Regions from separate parts of the Paraclostridium sp. AKS73 genome, predicted to be linked through region 4. Evidence: riboswitches for the same ligand, from Rfam matches in the RefSeq annotation. Region 4 holds a riboswitch; each other region holds the start of a gene.
What was found. A riboswitch is a leader RNA that binds a small molecule or an ion and turns the genes downstream of it on or off. The one in region 4 is predicted to bind cobalamin.
Positions count from the first base shown of each region.

Region 1: it holds a riboswitch for cobalamin, as region 4 does, so the genes downstream of both, cobT (nicotinate-nucleotide--dimethylbenzimidazole phosphoribosyltransferase) here and LEQ07_RS12805 (ATP:cob(I)alamin adenosyltransferase) in region 4, are expected to answer to the same signal.
Region 2: it holds a riboswitch for cobalamin, as region 4 does, so the genes downstream of both, LEQ07_RS16380 (cobyric acid synthase) here and LEQ07_RS12805 (ATP:cob(I)alamin adenosyltransferase) in region 4, are expected to answer to the same signal.
Region 3: it holds a riboswitch for cobalamin, as region 4 does, so the genes downstream of both, LEQ07_RS17605 (ABC transporter substrate-binding protein) here and LEQ07_RS12805 (ATP:cob(I)alamin adenosyltransferase) in region 4, are expected to answer to the same signal.

Region 1 is NZ_JAIXHU010000039.1:23,562-26,924, forward strand. Features, by position in the region: gene cobU (bifunctional adenosylcobinamide kinase/adenosylcobinamide-phosphate guanylyltransferase) at 1-171, opposite strand, end outside; gene cobT (nicotinate-nucleotide--dimethylbenzimidazole phosphoribosyltransferase) at 220-1,266, opposite strand; cobalamin riboswitch at 1,373-1,548, opposite strand; gene LEQ07_RS16405 (ABC transporter ATP-binding protein) at 2,141-2,821, opposite strand; gene LEQ07_RS16410 (ABC transporter permease) at 2,888-3,363, opposite strand, start outside.
Region 2 is NZ_JAIXHU010000039.1:19,734-23,096, reverse strand. Features, by position in the region: gene cobS (adenosylcobinamide-GDP ribazoletransferase) at 1-664, shown strand, start outside; gene LEQ07_RS16385 (histidine phosphatase family protein) at 676-1,281, shown strand; cobalamin riboswitch at 1,314-1,491, shown strand; gene LEQ07_RS16380 (cobyric acid synthase) at 1,611-3,122, shown strand; gene LEQ07_RS16375 (cobyrinate a,c-diamide synthase) at 3,131-3,363, shown strand, end outside.
Region 3 is NZ_JAIXHU010000047.1:19,300-22,662, reverse strand. Features, by position in the region: gene LEQ07_RS17615 (ABC transporter ATP-binding protein) at 1-93, opposite strand, end outside; partial or broken gene LEQ07_RS17610 (FecCD family ABC transporter permease) at 93-1,108, opposite strand; gene LEQ07_RS17605 (ABC transporter substrate-binding protein) at 1,214-2,233, opposite strand; cobalamin riboswitch at 2,250-2,427, opposite strand; gene deoD (purine-nucleoside phosphorylase) at 2,620-3,330, opposite strand.
Region 4 is NZ_JAIXHU010000023.1:48,021-51,383, reverse strand. Features, by position in the region: gene LEQ07_RS12820 (PspA/IM30 family protein) at 1-68, shown strand, start outside; gene LEQ07_RS12815 (hypothetical protein) at 351-1,022, shown strand; gene LEQ07_RS12810 (hypothetical protein) at 1,022-1,735, shown strand; cobalamin riboswitch at 1,809-1,981, shown strand; gene LEQ07_RS12805 (ATP:cob(I)alamin adenosyltransferase) at 2,226-2,735, shown strand; gene LEQ07_RS12800 (ABC transporter substrate-binding protein) at 2,747-3,363, shown strand, end outside.

The DNA.
Region 1 (3,363 bases), on a different contig from region 4:
CGAATATATATCTTTAAAAATTTCATAAGTTTCCCAATTACTCGGTCTACTCTCTTTATGTTTTTTAACTCTATCTTTCATCTCCTCATCAAAAGGAGTAGAAGTTGCTATATATGCTGTTGAATTTTCTCTACCTATACATAAACTTTCTGCAAAACTACTTTTCCAGATCTAGATCCACCAGTAACTAAAATTAACTTACTCATAAATTTCACCTTCTTATTTTCCTATGTCTACTTCATCAGTTGTTGCCATATTTTTATATGCATAATTTGCAGCTTCTATAATATTGAAGGCTAATGCTGAACCACTTCCTTCACCTAATCTCATATCCATATTAAGCATAGGATTTAACTTTAATATTTCTAAAGCCTTAGCTGCCCCTGCTTCTGCTGATGTATGTGATGCTATCATGTACTCTTTAACCATAGGATTTATAGTGTATGCTATTAAAGCTGCTGCATATGATATAAATCCATCAATAACTATTGGAGTTCTATTAGCCGCACAAGCTAAAATCACGCCTGCCATTCCCCCTATTTCAAAACCTCCAACTTTAGATAATATATCAACTCCATCTAATTTATCTGGTTTATTTAATTCAATTGCTTTTCTTATCGTGTTAGCTTTATGAGCTACTCTATCTTTTTTAAGTCCTGCTCCTATTCCCGTAACATCTATAGGATCACAATCAGCTATAACAGAAACTATAGCGCTACTTGGAGTAGTATTACAAATTCCCATTTCTCCTATTCCTATAAGGTTATATCCTTTTTCTATACTCTCATTTGCTACTTTTATACCTATTTCTAAACATCTAATAGCTTCTTCCCTAGTCATAGCCGGACCTTTTGCCATATTAGAAGTTCCTTTTCTAATCTTATAATCTATAACTCCATCTAATTTTTCATCTGTATTTATTCCTAAGTCAATTGCAACAACATCAGAATTTACAAATTTAGATATAGCTCCTACTCCACATACCCCTTTAGTAAAGTTCGGAAATTGAAGTCTCGTTATTTTCTGAGGGTCTGGTGCTACACCTTCTTCATATACTCCATGATCTCCTGCAAAAGCAATCACTATTTTTTTATCTGTATCAAAATATTTTTTTTCAGTTATTCCTGCTATTTGTATACATATATCTTCTAATTTTCCTAAGCTCCCCACAGGTTTAATTAATTTATCTAATCTATCTTTCGCTGCATTCATATGTAATTCACTTAATGGCTTTATGTTGTTTATCGTCTGTTCTAAAGTTTTCATGACTACCTCCTTAAATTACAATAAAAAAAGACTTAACTCAAGAGTTAAGTCTTTAAATATGTCATAAAAATATTTTAAGATTTAAATTCTTCACCCCGAGAACCTAGTTATATAATATACTAGGCAGGTCTCCTGACTTAGCTTCTTCCTTGCTCTAACCTTCCCGTAATTTTAACAGTGGTAAATAGAGTTCGTCTGCATCACAGTAGCGGGGACTGTAGAGGGATTACACCTCTTTCCCTATTAATCTTAAATGTAAGAACCTATATATATTTAAGTTATTTAATTTTGTTTTATTGATATTATGTATAAAAAATTCGCTTCACTCATGTCGCCAACGACTCCGTCCGTTGCTCAAAATGTCATTTTTTACTTTCACCAAAATATTTGTATCACTACGTTGTATAAGTTATCTACAAACATTTGTTAAGTAAAATTTCCTTAAGCGTAAAAAATCTCCCCACATACAACTAATTCTACATTAGTGTACATAAATCCTTTAATTTTTTCCATTGTAATTATTTACTTATCTATTGAGTATATATAATAATACCATAAAAATGATTAATTAGGTAGAGCACTTTGGAATATATTATAATATACACCTTTTTATTAAATTAACTTATCTATGTGATCCTGACTCAACAACCTGTCCTTTATTTAAGACATAGATTTTATCATTATTCATTATTGCAGATAATCTATGTGCTATAACTATAACATTTTTATTTTTTAATAATTCACTTATATTTTCTAATATAAACTTTTGAGATATATTATCTAGTGCTGATGTTGCTTCAACCTATACACGGACCAATTAAAATTCCTGTATATTATTGAAATGCAATAAGTTCCCCTATACTCATATTTCCTTTTAACCTTGCCTTATTTCTATTAATTTACCATCACTTATAGTAATCATTATATCTGCCATTTTTGCTATTTTTTCATCATGAGTTATCATAACTAAAGTCTGATTAAATTGTTTAACACATCTCTTTAATATATCCATAACTTCGTCACTAGTTTTACTATCTAAATTTCCAGTGGGTTCATCTGCAAATATTATAGATGGTTGATTTGATAAAGCCCTTGCTATTGCAACCCTTTGTTGTTGTCCCCCCGATAGCTCATTTGGAAATTTCTTTATTTGATCTTTTAATCCTAATCTTTCGATAATACTATCAATATACTTTTTATCTACTGGTTTTGAGTCAAGAGATATTGGTAAAATTATATTTTCATATACATTAATAACTGGTATTAGGTTAAAACTTTGGAAAACAAATCCGTATTCTTGTACCCTAATTGTAGATAATTTATCATCATTTAATGTATATATATCCTGATCTCCTAAATATACATTTCCTGATGTAGGTTTGTCCAATCCTGCCATACAATGAAGCAAGGTACTTTTACCACTTCCACTTTCTCCAACAATAGCAGTAAACTTACCACTTTCTATTTCTAAAGTAATACCATCAACAGCGTTTACCACGCTATCTCCTTTTCCATATATCTTTTTTAAATCTTTTGTTTTTATACTTTTTTTCATATATTATCAATTCCTTATTTTATTATAGTTTGTCTATATACAGACTTATTAAAAATATAAATTATTTTAGTATTTATTTATACCCTCACTTATATCTATATTGTCTATTAACTTTGACTTGAAATACCCTATTAAAAAAGCAAATAAAATTGTTATTGACATAAATATAAGAACCTCTTTTGGAGGTATGTATATATCACTCATGTTCAAATTATGTCCTAATTTTGCATGTATTTGTTTACTTTTGGTGAAAAATATAAGCTCATCTATTGAAACTGCAACCCCCGCTAATACACCACCTATAAGGCTATAAACTAAAGCTTCATATATAACTAACTTTTTTAAATATTTCTTTTTAAGCCCTATAGCCCTTAATATAGAAAACTCTCTTATATTGTTATTAATATTTATACTAACTGTTGTATATATATTAAATAATGCAGCTATCAATAGTATAGACCCTATCATCAACCTAGACTTTAAGTAACTATTTGAGTCAGTTGAACTTTTATATTTGTTATTTGGAGTAATAATATTCAAGG
Region 2 (3,363 bases), on a different contig from region 4:
AGGATTTGTGCTTGGAATTTTATACTTTATAGTTGGACTAGTATCAAGTTTAGTATTTGATAGTTATATAACGGCTGTAAATATATTAATAGCAACTGTTGTATTAACAGGAGGATTGCATTTAGATGGAGTAGGGGATACATTTGATGGTATATATAGCTACAGAGATAAAGAAAAAATATTAGAAATAATGAAAGATTCAAGATTGGGAACTAATGCAATGTTATCAGTATTGTTTTTGATTCTTATGAAACTTGGGTTGGTGTATTCTATTGTAGAATCAGGAAATTTATATAACTTAATATTTATGCCTGTATTTGCAAGAATGGCTATTGTAATAGCTTCTTATAAAAGTGTAACACCAAGAAAAAATGGTATGGGGAATGTTTTTATAGGAAAGCCAACTTTAAATATGATTTTAATTGGTATAGCATATACAGCAATATTAGTAGCATTTATAGGTTCAGTATTATTTAATTTAGATGCAATAAGTATAATTAAAGTAATAGCATTTATACCAGTTATGATTATATTTACTAGATGTTTTGTTAAGTATATATATTCAAAAATAGATGGAATAACAGGAGATATACTTGGATGTACATCCGAACTTGTCGAGGTTGTATATTTAATTTTTATATATTTGACATTTGGATTAAAATAAGAGGTGAGATTATGTCAAAGCTTATATTAGTAAGACATGCTACAACAAAGGATAATATAGATGGAAACTTATCTGGACATATAGATAGTGAATTAAGTAATTTAGGTAAACAACAAATACTTAAGCTAAATAAATTCTTAGAAAAAGAAAATATTGATTGTATATATACAACTACATCTACTAGAACTAAGAATACGATAAAGGATATAGCTAAATCTAAAAACTTAGACATTGTTGAGAGTGAGAATCTTAGAGAAATTAGTTTTGGAGACTTTGAAGGAATGAATTTTGAATATATAAAAAATAATTTCCGAGAAGAATTTGAAAAAATAATTAAAAATGGATTTGAATATAAATATCCAAATGGGGAAAGTTTAGTAGATTCTTATAACAGAGTTTGCAAAGAAATAAATTATATATTGGATTGTAATAAAGATAAAACCATTTTGATATGCGCTCATGCAGGAACAATAAGAAATATCATTTCTTATTTAATTGGAAATACACATGAGTATCACTGGAATTTTAAAATAGATAATGCATCAGTTAGTATTATAGACATAGTAGATGGATTTTCTGTAATTCATACACTAAATAATACTTTATATTTAACATAAATACATACACAAACATATATAAAAAACATCATAAAAATAGACATAAATTAGGTTCTTCATTAAAGATTAATAGGGAAAAAGGTTAGAATCCTTTGCAGCCCCCGCTACTGTAATGCTGACGAAACTATTAGACACCACTGTGATTTTACGGGAAGGAATAGGACTAGGATGAAGCTGAGTCAGGAGACCTGCCTAGTTTATGGAAATAAAGTCTTCGGGGTGAAGGATTTTAAAATTGGTTAAGTATATACTTTTTAAGATCTATCCATTCTGGATAGGTCTTTTTTTGCAATAAAAAAACAATACAAATTGGAAAGGAAACTTTTATTATGAGTAAATCATTAATGTTTTTAGGAACAGCTTCTAATGTAGGTAAAAGTACTTTAGCAGCTGGATTATGTAGAATACTAAAACAAGATGGATATAGTGTAGCACCTTTTAAATCTCAAAACATGGCATTAAATTCATACATAACAAAAGATGGATTAGAAATGGGGAGAGCACAAGTTACTCAGGCTGAGGCAGCTGGAATTGAACCTGATGTTAGAATGAATCCAATTTTATTAAAACCATCAGGGAAAAATAGATGTCAGGTAATAGTAAATGGAAAGGTTCTTGATAACGTAAGTTCTAGCATATATCACGATTATAAAGAAGACCTTGCCTTAATGCTAAAACAAACTTATAAAGACTTGAGCGATGAGTACGATGTAATTGTTCTAGAAGGAGCAGGAAGTTGTGCAGAAATTAATTTAAAAGATAGAGATATTGCTAATATGGGAATGGCAGAAATTGCAGATGCACCTGTAGTATTAGTTGCTGATATAGATAGAGGGGGAGTGTTTGCATCTATAGCTGGAACAATGATTTTATTAGAAGAAAAAGAACGAGAAAGAGTTAAAGGTGTTATCATTAATAAATTTAGAGGGACTGTAGAACTTTTACAATCGGGAATCGATATGCTAGAAGATATTATAAAAGTTCCTGTCCTAGGAGTAGTTCCATATAGTGATTTAAACATAGAAGATGAAGACAGTGTAACAGATAGATTTAAAAAACAATTTAAAAAGAATGATGTGAATATAGAGATAATAAGAACACCGTACATGTCAAATTTTACAGATATGCATATGCTAGAGATACAAGAAGATGTAAGTATTAGATACATAGAAAAAGGGGAGTCTTTATCAGACCCAGATATGGTCATAATACCGGGAAGTAAAAATACAATAGAGGATTTAATTTATATAAGAGAGAGCGGATTAGAAAAGCAAATAAAAGATTTACAAAAACAAGGTAAATTAATATTTGGAATTTGTGGAGGGTATCAACTTTTAGGTAATAAATTATATGACCCGGAAGGTATAGAGGGATCTATAAAAGAGATTGATGGAATGGGACTTTTAGATATAGAAACTAAATTTGAAAAAGAAAAAGTTACAACTCAAGTTGAAGCTATTATAAATAAAGATTTAAATGGATACTTAAATTCATTAAGTGATATTAGTGTAAAGGGATATGAAATACATATGGGTGAAACAGATATAAAAGGAAAATCACTACTGACAATAACTAAAAAGTTAGAAGATAATGTTTCATATCAAGAGGGATGTATAAATGAAGAAGGAAATGTAGTTGGAACTTACATTCACGGTATTTTTGATGATGATAGTTTTACAAGAGAAATATTAAATTCAATAAGGAAGAGCAAAGGATTAGAAGAAAATCAAAGTTCTATAACTTCGTTTGAAGAATTTAAAAATAAAGAGTATGACAAGTTAGCAAAAATACTAAGAGAATGTTTAGATATGGAAAAAATATATGAGATTATAAATGGTTAGGTGATAATATGAAAAAAATATTGATAGCAGGAACAAATAGCGGAGTTGGAAAAACTACTATTTCACTGGGAATAATGCAAGCGCTAACTAAAAGAGGCTTAAAAGTTCAACCGTATAAAGTAGGACCAGATTATATAGATCCATCGTATCACACATTCATAACTGGGAGAGACTCAAGAAATTTAGATTCATATATGTTGGAAGATGAAAAAATTAAATATATAGTAAATGAAGCATCAAA
Region 3 (3,363 bases), on a different contig from region 4:
TACAAATTCTTTATTTTTAACATCAATATCTATACCTTTTAATATTTTATTTTCATTTATAGAAAGTTCTAATTTTTTAGTTTCTATTCTCATTAATTAGTACCTCCAAACCCATAACTTCTTCTTATCATTAGATAAACAAAGCAAGGAGCTCCTATCATAGATATAAGTATTCCAATAGGAAGTTCTGCATTTTTTATTATTATTCGAGACAATACATCCGACCATATTAAAAATATAGCTCCTAAAAGTGCAGATATTGGAATTATTTTTTATGGTCAGTCCCAAATAATCCTCTAACAATGTGTGGTATTATAAGTCCAACAAATCCAATCATCCCAGATGAATAAACTACTAATCCTACTAGGAGAGAAGTTACAACTAAGTATACTTGTCTATACCTATATAAATCAGTTCCTAATGTTATAGCTACGTCATCCCCCAACAACATTAAATTTAATATCCTATATTGACTTAAAAAGAATATAGTCCCTATTAAAATCAATGGAAGTATAAATACTATTTCTTCCCATTCAGCTCCAGCTAAACTCCCCATAAGCCAGAATGTTATATTTTTCATTCCTTCTGCATCATTTTTTATATAAACTATAAAACTTGAAAATGCACTACAAACAGAACTCAAAGCCATCCCCGCTAATAATAGTTTTGTAGAGTTAGATCTTGATCCTGTGTTTGAAATCATTAAAACTAACATCGAAACTAAAAATGCACCAAAGAATGCAAATATTCCTATTGAGTTTTGTCCTAATAAAGTTGTAAATCCTAACATTATAGCTATTGTAGCCCCTAAGGATGCTCCAGATGATACACCAAGTATATAAGGGTCTGCTAGAGGATTTTTTACTATAGCTTGCATTACAACTCCACATACAGACAGTCCTATTCCTACACATAAAGCTAAAATTATTCTAGGTAGCCTAATAAACCACACTACATCATGGATAGCTCCATTAGATAAAGTATTTTCATTTCCTATACTAAATAGTTTATACCCTATTATTTGATATACTTGCTTTATACTGATGTCACTTGAACCTATTGTTACAGCAAATAAAATAGACAAAATTAAAGCAATAATAAGACCCATAATAACTAATATATATAAAGGCTTTGTTTTCACAAAGCCCTTCTCTTCATTATTTTCATATTTTCTTAAGCTTTTCATTGATTGCATATGTCCATGTCCCTCTTTCTACTTACTTGGATAAATTCCATTTGCAAAAGTTTCTATTCCATCTATAGTTCTTACTCCACTACAATACATTTGTCCTAGTTCTATTGGATAAACTCTATTATTTTTAACTGCATTTAAACTTTGTAATGCTTTGTCATTCATAACTAAGTTTTTAGTTTCTTCAGATTTTTTACTATCATCATCTCTATTCATATATACTACAAATATACTGTCTGGATTTAATTTTACTAAATCTTCTTTACTTAGTGAGTTGCCATCTTCATTTAATAATTTTGCACCTAGTTTAGTTACCATATCTCCACCTAAAGTGCTTTTCCCATATCCACTAATTTTATCATCTAAAAATTCAACTATTAAAGTAGTTTGTTGCTTTTTGCCTTTTTCAGACTCTACAACTTCATTTACTTTTTTATTTATATTATCAACTATCTTTTTAGCTTTATCTTCAACGTTAAATATTTTACCTATATTTAATATATCTTCACATTCATTTTTAATAGTCTTATGCTCTACTGCTCCACTATTTAATGCCATGTATGTATTTGTACCTTTGTCTTGCCAAAAGTCTACTGTTCCTAAAGTTTTATCTGTAAACAAAGAATCCCATCCCACTATAAGGTCTGGTTGTAACATCATAGTATTTTCTTTAGAAGGTGTAAATTCATCTAAATACTTAACCTTTTTAAAGGCTTCTTGATATTCATCTTTAACCTTATGATCTAACCCGGCTGCAGCAACTATATTATCTTCTAACCCTAGTGCTAGCATAGTTTCTATAGAGTCTTGATAAACTGCCAGCGCCTTTTTAGGTTTTTCTTTTATAGTAACCTTTATTTCTTCTTTGTTACTATTATGCGTAGTAATAGTTACTGGATAGTAATCATCCTTTGTTTCATTTGTTTTTTCTACCTTTATTGTAGTAGTGTCTTCAGTTTTAATTTGAGTTTTACTGCACCCTACAAAGCTTAGCCCTATAACTAAGCTAAGCAAACTTAATTTGATTTTTGATATTTTCATTTTGTCTCTCCCTCCGAAAGTTGGTTTTATCTAGGCAGGTCTCCTGACTTATACATCATCCTAATCTTTACCTTCCCAAAGAAATTCTTCAGTGGCTAAAAAAAGACTCGTCCGTAATTACAGTAGCGGGGGCTGTTGATGATTTCCACATCATTCCCTATTAATTAATAAAAACCTAGTATTTATATTTATAATGTTACCATAATCCGATTCATTTTTCTATAAATTGCAAAATTTCGACATCTTATTTTTTAATCTATATCAATTTCTTACTTTACTTGCATTATTTAATTAGACCTTTAAGTGTAAAAACCATTAATATTTAAGTTTTTTAACATAAAAAAAACTCGCTTTCACAGTTTATACTATAAAGGCGAGTTTTTATATTAAGCTAATTCTAAAGCTATATTCATCATTCTTGTAAATGCAGTTTGTCTTTCCATAGCAGTAGTTGCTTCTCCTTTGAAAGGACAATCAGAAATTGTTAATATACAAAGAGCATTAACTCCAGCTCTTGCAGCGTTCATATAAAGTGCAGCTGATTCCATTTCTACAGCTAACACTCCCATTTTAGTCCATTTTGCTAAAGAATCTAATCCTTCATCTCCATAGAATACATCACTGCATAGTATGTTTCCAACTTTAGGCTCAACGCCTTGACTTTTTGCAACATCTACAGCTTTGCTAAGTAACTCATAGCTTGCTACTGGTGCAAATGTCCCTGGTAAGTTGTATTGAGATGCATAATTAGAATCTGTACAAGAACCCATACCTATTACTATATCATGCATTTTTAAATCTTCATGTAAAGCTCCTGCAGAACCTATTCTTATAAGATTTTTAACTCCATAAAAATGTATTAATTCATATGTATATATTCCTATTGATGGACATCCCATACCTGTACCTTGTACTGATATTTTTTTGCCATTATAGTATCCAGTGTAACCATTCATACCTCTTACAGTGTTGTATTGAACAACGTCTTCTAAGAAAGTTTCTGCTATAAATTTAGCTCTTAAAGGATCTCCTGGTAATAATACTGTTTCTGCTATATCTCCTAATTTACCGCTATTGTGTGGTGTTGGTGCTCCCATTGCCATAATTTCATTCTCCTTTAACTATCATTA
Region 4 (3,363 bases):
ATTCACCAGTGGTTGATTCTAAAGTTGAAGATGAGCTAGAAAGAATAAAAAGAGAAATGAATAAATAGATATACTACTAAAGGTAGATGGTTAAAAGCTATCTACCTTATTTTTACGCTTAAAGAAATTATATTTAGCTAATATTTGTGGATAACTTATATAATATAGTGATATAAATGTTTTGGTGAAAGTAAAAAATGATATTTTGAGCAACGGACGAAGTCGTCTGAGTAACGGGACACGAGTTTACCGAGTGGGCGTTGACGACATGAAGTGGTTCGCAGACGCAGTCGCTCAGGCGAAGCGAATTTTTATTATTTAATTTGTTAAGTTTTTTTAGGAGGTATAGTATGGACGAAAGAATTTTAAATGAAAAGAAAAAATACGATAAAATGTACACGGATTTAGTATTTGCAGCAAATGATTTAAAGCAAATGTTAAGTAGTGAAGAATTAAGAAAAAGAGTTTTTATAAGAAAGTTAGATGATTTGTCAGGGTATATAGCTTTTTTAAATGATCTAGAAAAGAAGAAAAATGAAGATAAGAATATATTTTCTAAACTATTTAAAAAGAAAAATAATATAGAAGATGAAATACAATCTTACTTAACTAGAGATAAAAGAGAGTCTATAAATAAGTTAGATAAATGTAAAACGTGTAAGTGTATTAATTGCGTAAAGGAGTGTAATTTTAATAGATGTATAAACTGTAGGGAATCAGAATACACGTATGATTGTGATAAGGAAAAATTTGTATTTACAAAATCTACAGATATAGTAACTTTATATAATGGAGATGAAGAATTCAAGTTTGATGTTAAGGGATACTTAATAGAAATACAAGATCAATCATTAAGTAGATATGTATATTTGGTAGATAGTAAAGATAAAGACAATCAACAACTATTAGAGTATTTTAAGTTTAAAGGGGAAGAAAGCTATGATTCAGTAATAGATGGAGAAGATACATCAAATTTAGATAGATTATATAATAAGTTCATAGAAATGGGGTTAAATGTATAATGAACAAATTAAAAAGGAATATAACTCTTTTTTTAACTGTATTTATATTTGCTATAACTTGTGCATTTACTTTTTCAATAGAAAAGTCATATGCAACTTCAAATAAAAATGAAACTTCAAATGTTGAATACCAAGTGGCGAAAGGAAGATCCTCACATAGCTCAAGTCGATCAAGTAGCAGTTTTAAATCGAGCTCAAGTAGCTTTAAGCCGAGTTCAAGTAGCTTTAAACCAAGTTCTAGCACTAGCAAACCAAGCAGTAGTTATACAAAGCCAAAATCAAGTACAACAAAACCAGATTCAGGAAGTTTTAGCACTAAACCAAAGCCTGATACAACAATAAATGAAGGAAGTACTGGAAATAATTCAAATAATAATACGACAAATCCAAAATCAAGCACAACAAAGCCTGATTCGGGAAGTTTTAGTACTAAACCAAATACAAATTCAAAATCAAATGCTAATGACAATACAAATTCTAAAAATAAAAAGAATGATTATGATGATGACTATGGAGGTAGCTCTAGTAGAAGAACATATATACCACAAGCATATGGGCGAGGCTTTTTTGGTTTTGGAGGATATAATCCATTTAGATATATGGGTTATAGAATGGGAATTAGCCCTATGATAATGGATATAGTTATGATTGTAACTGTATTAATTGTATTATACATTATAATAGACTTTATAAGAAGTAGAAAAAATAGATAGAAATTTTATTTTACCAAATTAGAAAATATATAATGAACATTGTTTTATATTGTTGTATAATGGATTATATAACAATTAAATAGTAAGTATTAGGTGTCAATAGACTTAATAGGGAATTAGATGAAAATTCTAAGCTACCCCAGTAACCGTAAAGCTGACGAAATCTAAGTATCCACTGAGAAATTGGGAAGGATTGAGAGTAGAATGAAGCTGAGCCGGGATACCTGCCAATGCTTAAAGGCTAATTATCTTCTGAGGGTTGGATAAAGGCGATTATACACGAATAGATTAAGGCATACTCTCTGAGTATGTCTTTTTAAATTGAAAAACTATGAGTGTAAAATTGTATAAGACGTATACTTTAATTAAGCTTTTATAATTAATTTATTGAAAATTATTTATTTTACAAATAAATCTCAATAAAAGGAATTAGATAAAAAAATAGAATTATATCATTGTTATGTAAAATCAACACGAAAGGAATGAAAAAATGTCAAAATATTTAGCGTATCCATTTTTATATGATAAATCAGATGATTTAAGATGCGATTATGAAATATTTACAGATGAGATATCAAGTACAATAGGACTATTAAGGGCTTTTGTTCAAGATGAAAATTTAAAAAAAGAATTAAGTAAGATAAATGAACTTGTATATCACATGAATGCATCGCTTAGAACATTTGTAAGCTTAACAAATGATGAGTTAAAATGGTTAGAATCTAGAACCGTATTCTATCAAGATGAAATAAAAGGTATTTTTGAGAAGTTTGTTTTGCCTCAAGGCGGAGTCTGTGGTAGTTATGCACATATTATAAGGACAAAATGCAAAGCATTAGTAAGATTATTACATAGATATAAAGAAAATGGAAATGATGTAGATGAATTATTATTTGATTTTGCGAATCTATTGTCTGGGTATTTTTTTGTTCTAGCTATAAAGCTTAATAAAGATGAAGGAATACAAGAAACTGAATTTATAAGTAAAAATTATAAGTAAGGAGAATGAAAATGAAAAAAAGAATTTTAACATTAATAACTACTATTTTAGTGGTTATGCTTGCAGTCGCTGGATGCGGTCAAAAAGAAACAGTAGTAAAAGATAGAGAAGGAAATGATTTTACAGTTCCTAAAAAATTAGAAAGAATAATATCAACAGCTCCATCTAATACAGAAGTGTTAGTTGAATTAGGACTTGCAGATAAATTAGTAGCTGTTGATAAATATTCAGCTGACATACCTGGATTACCTAAAGATATAAAATTAATAGATTTTGCAAATCCGGATGCAGAGGCTATAGTATCTTTAGAGCCAGATATGATTATAGCATCAGGACACAATAAAACTGGAAATAGTGAAGATCCATTTAAAGTAGCTAAAGAGTCTGGTATAAGTGTTGCATATATACCAAGTAGTGATAGTATACAAGGTATATACGATGATATCATGTTTATAGCTGATATAACTGGTACGAAAGAAAAAGGACAAGAGATTGTAGACAATATGAAATCTCAAGTTAATGAAATAGCTAAAATAGGAAAAACAATAAAGGATAAAAAGAAAGTTTACTTTGAAATTGGGCCAGCACCAAATCTATATAGCTTTGGAAATGGAACATTTTTAAATGA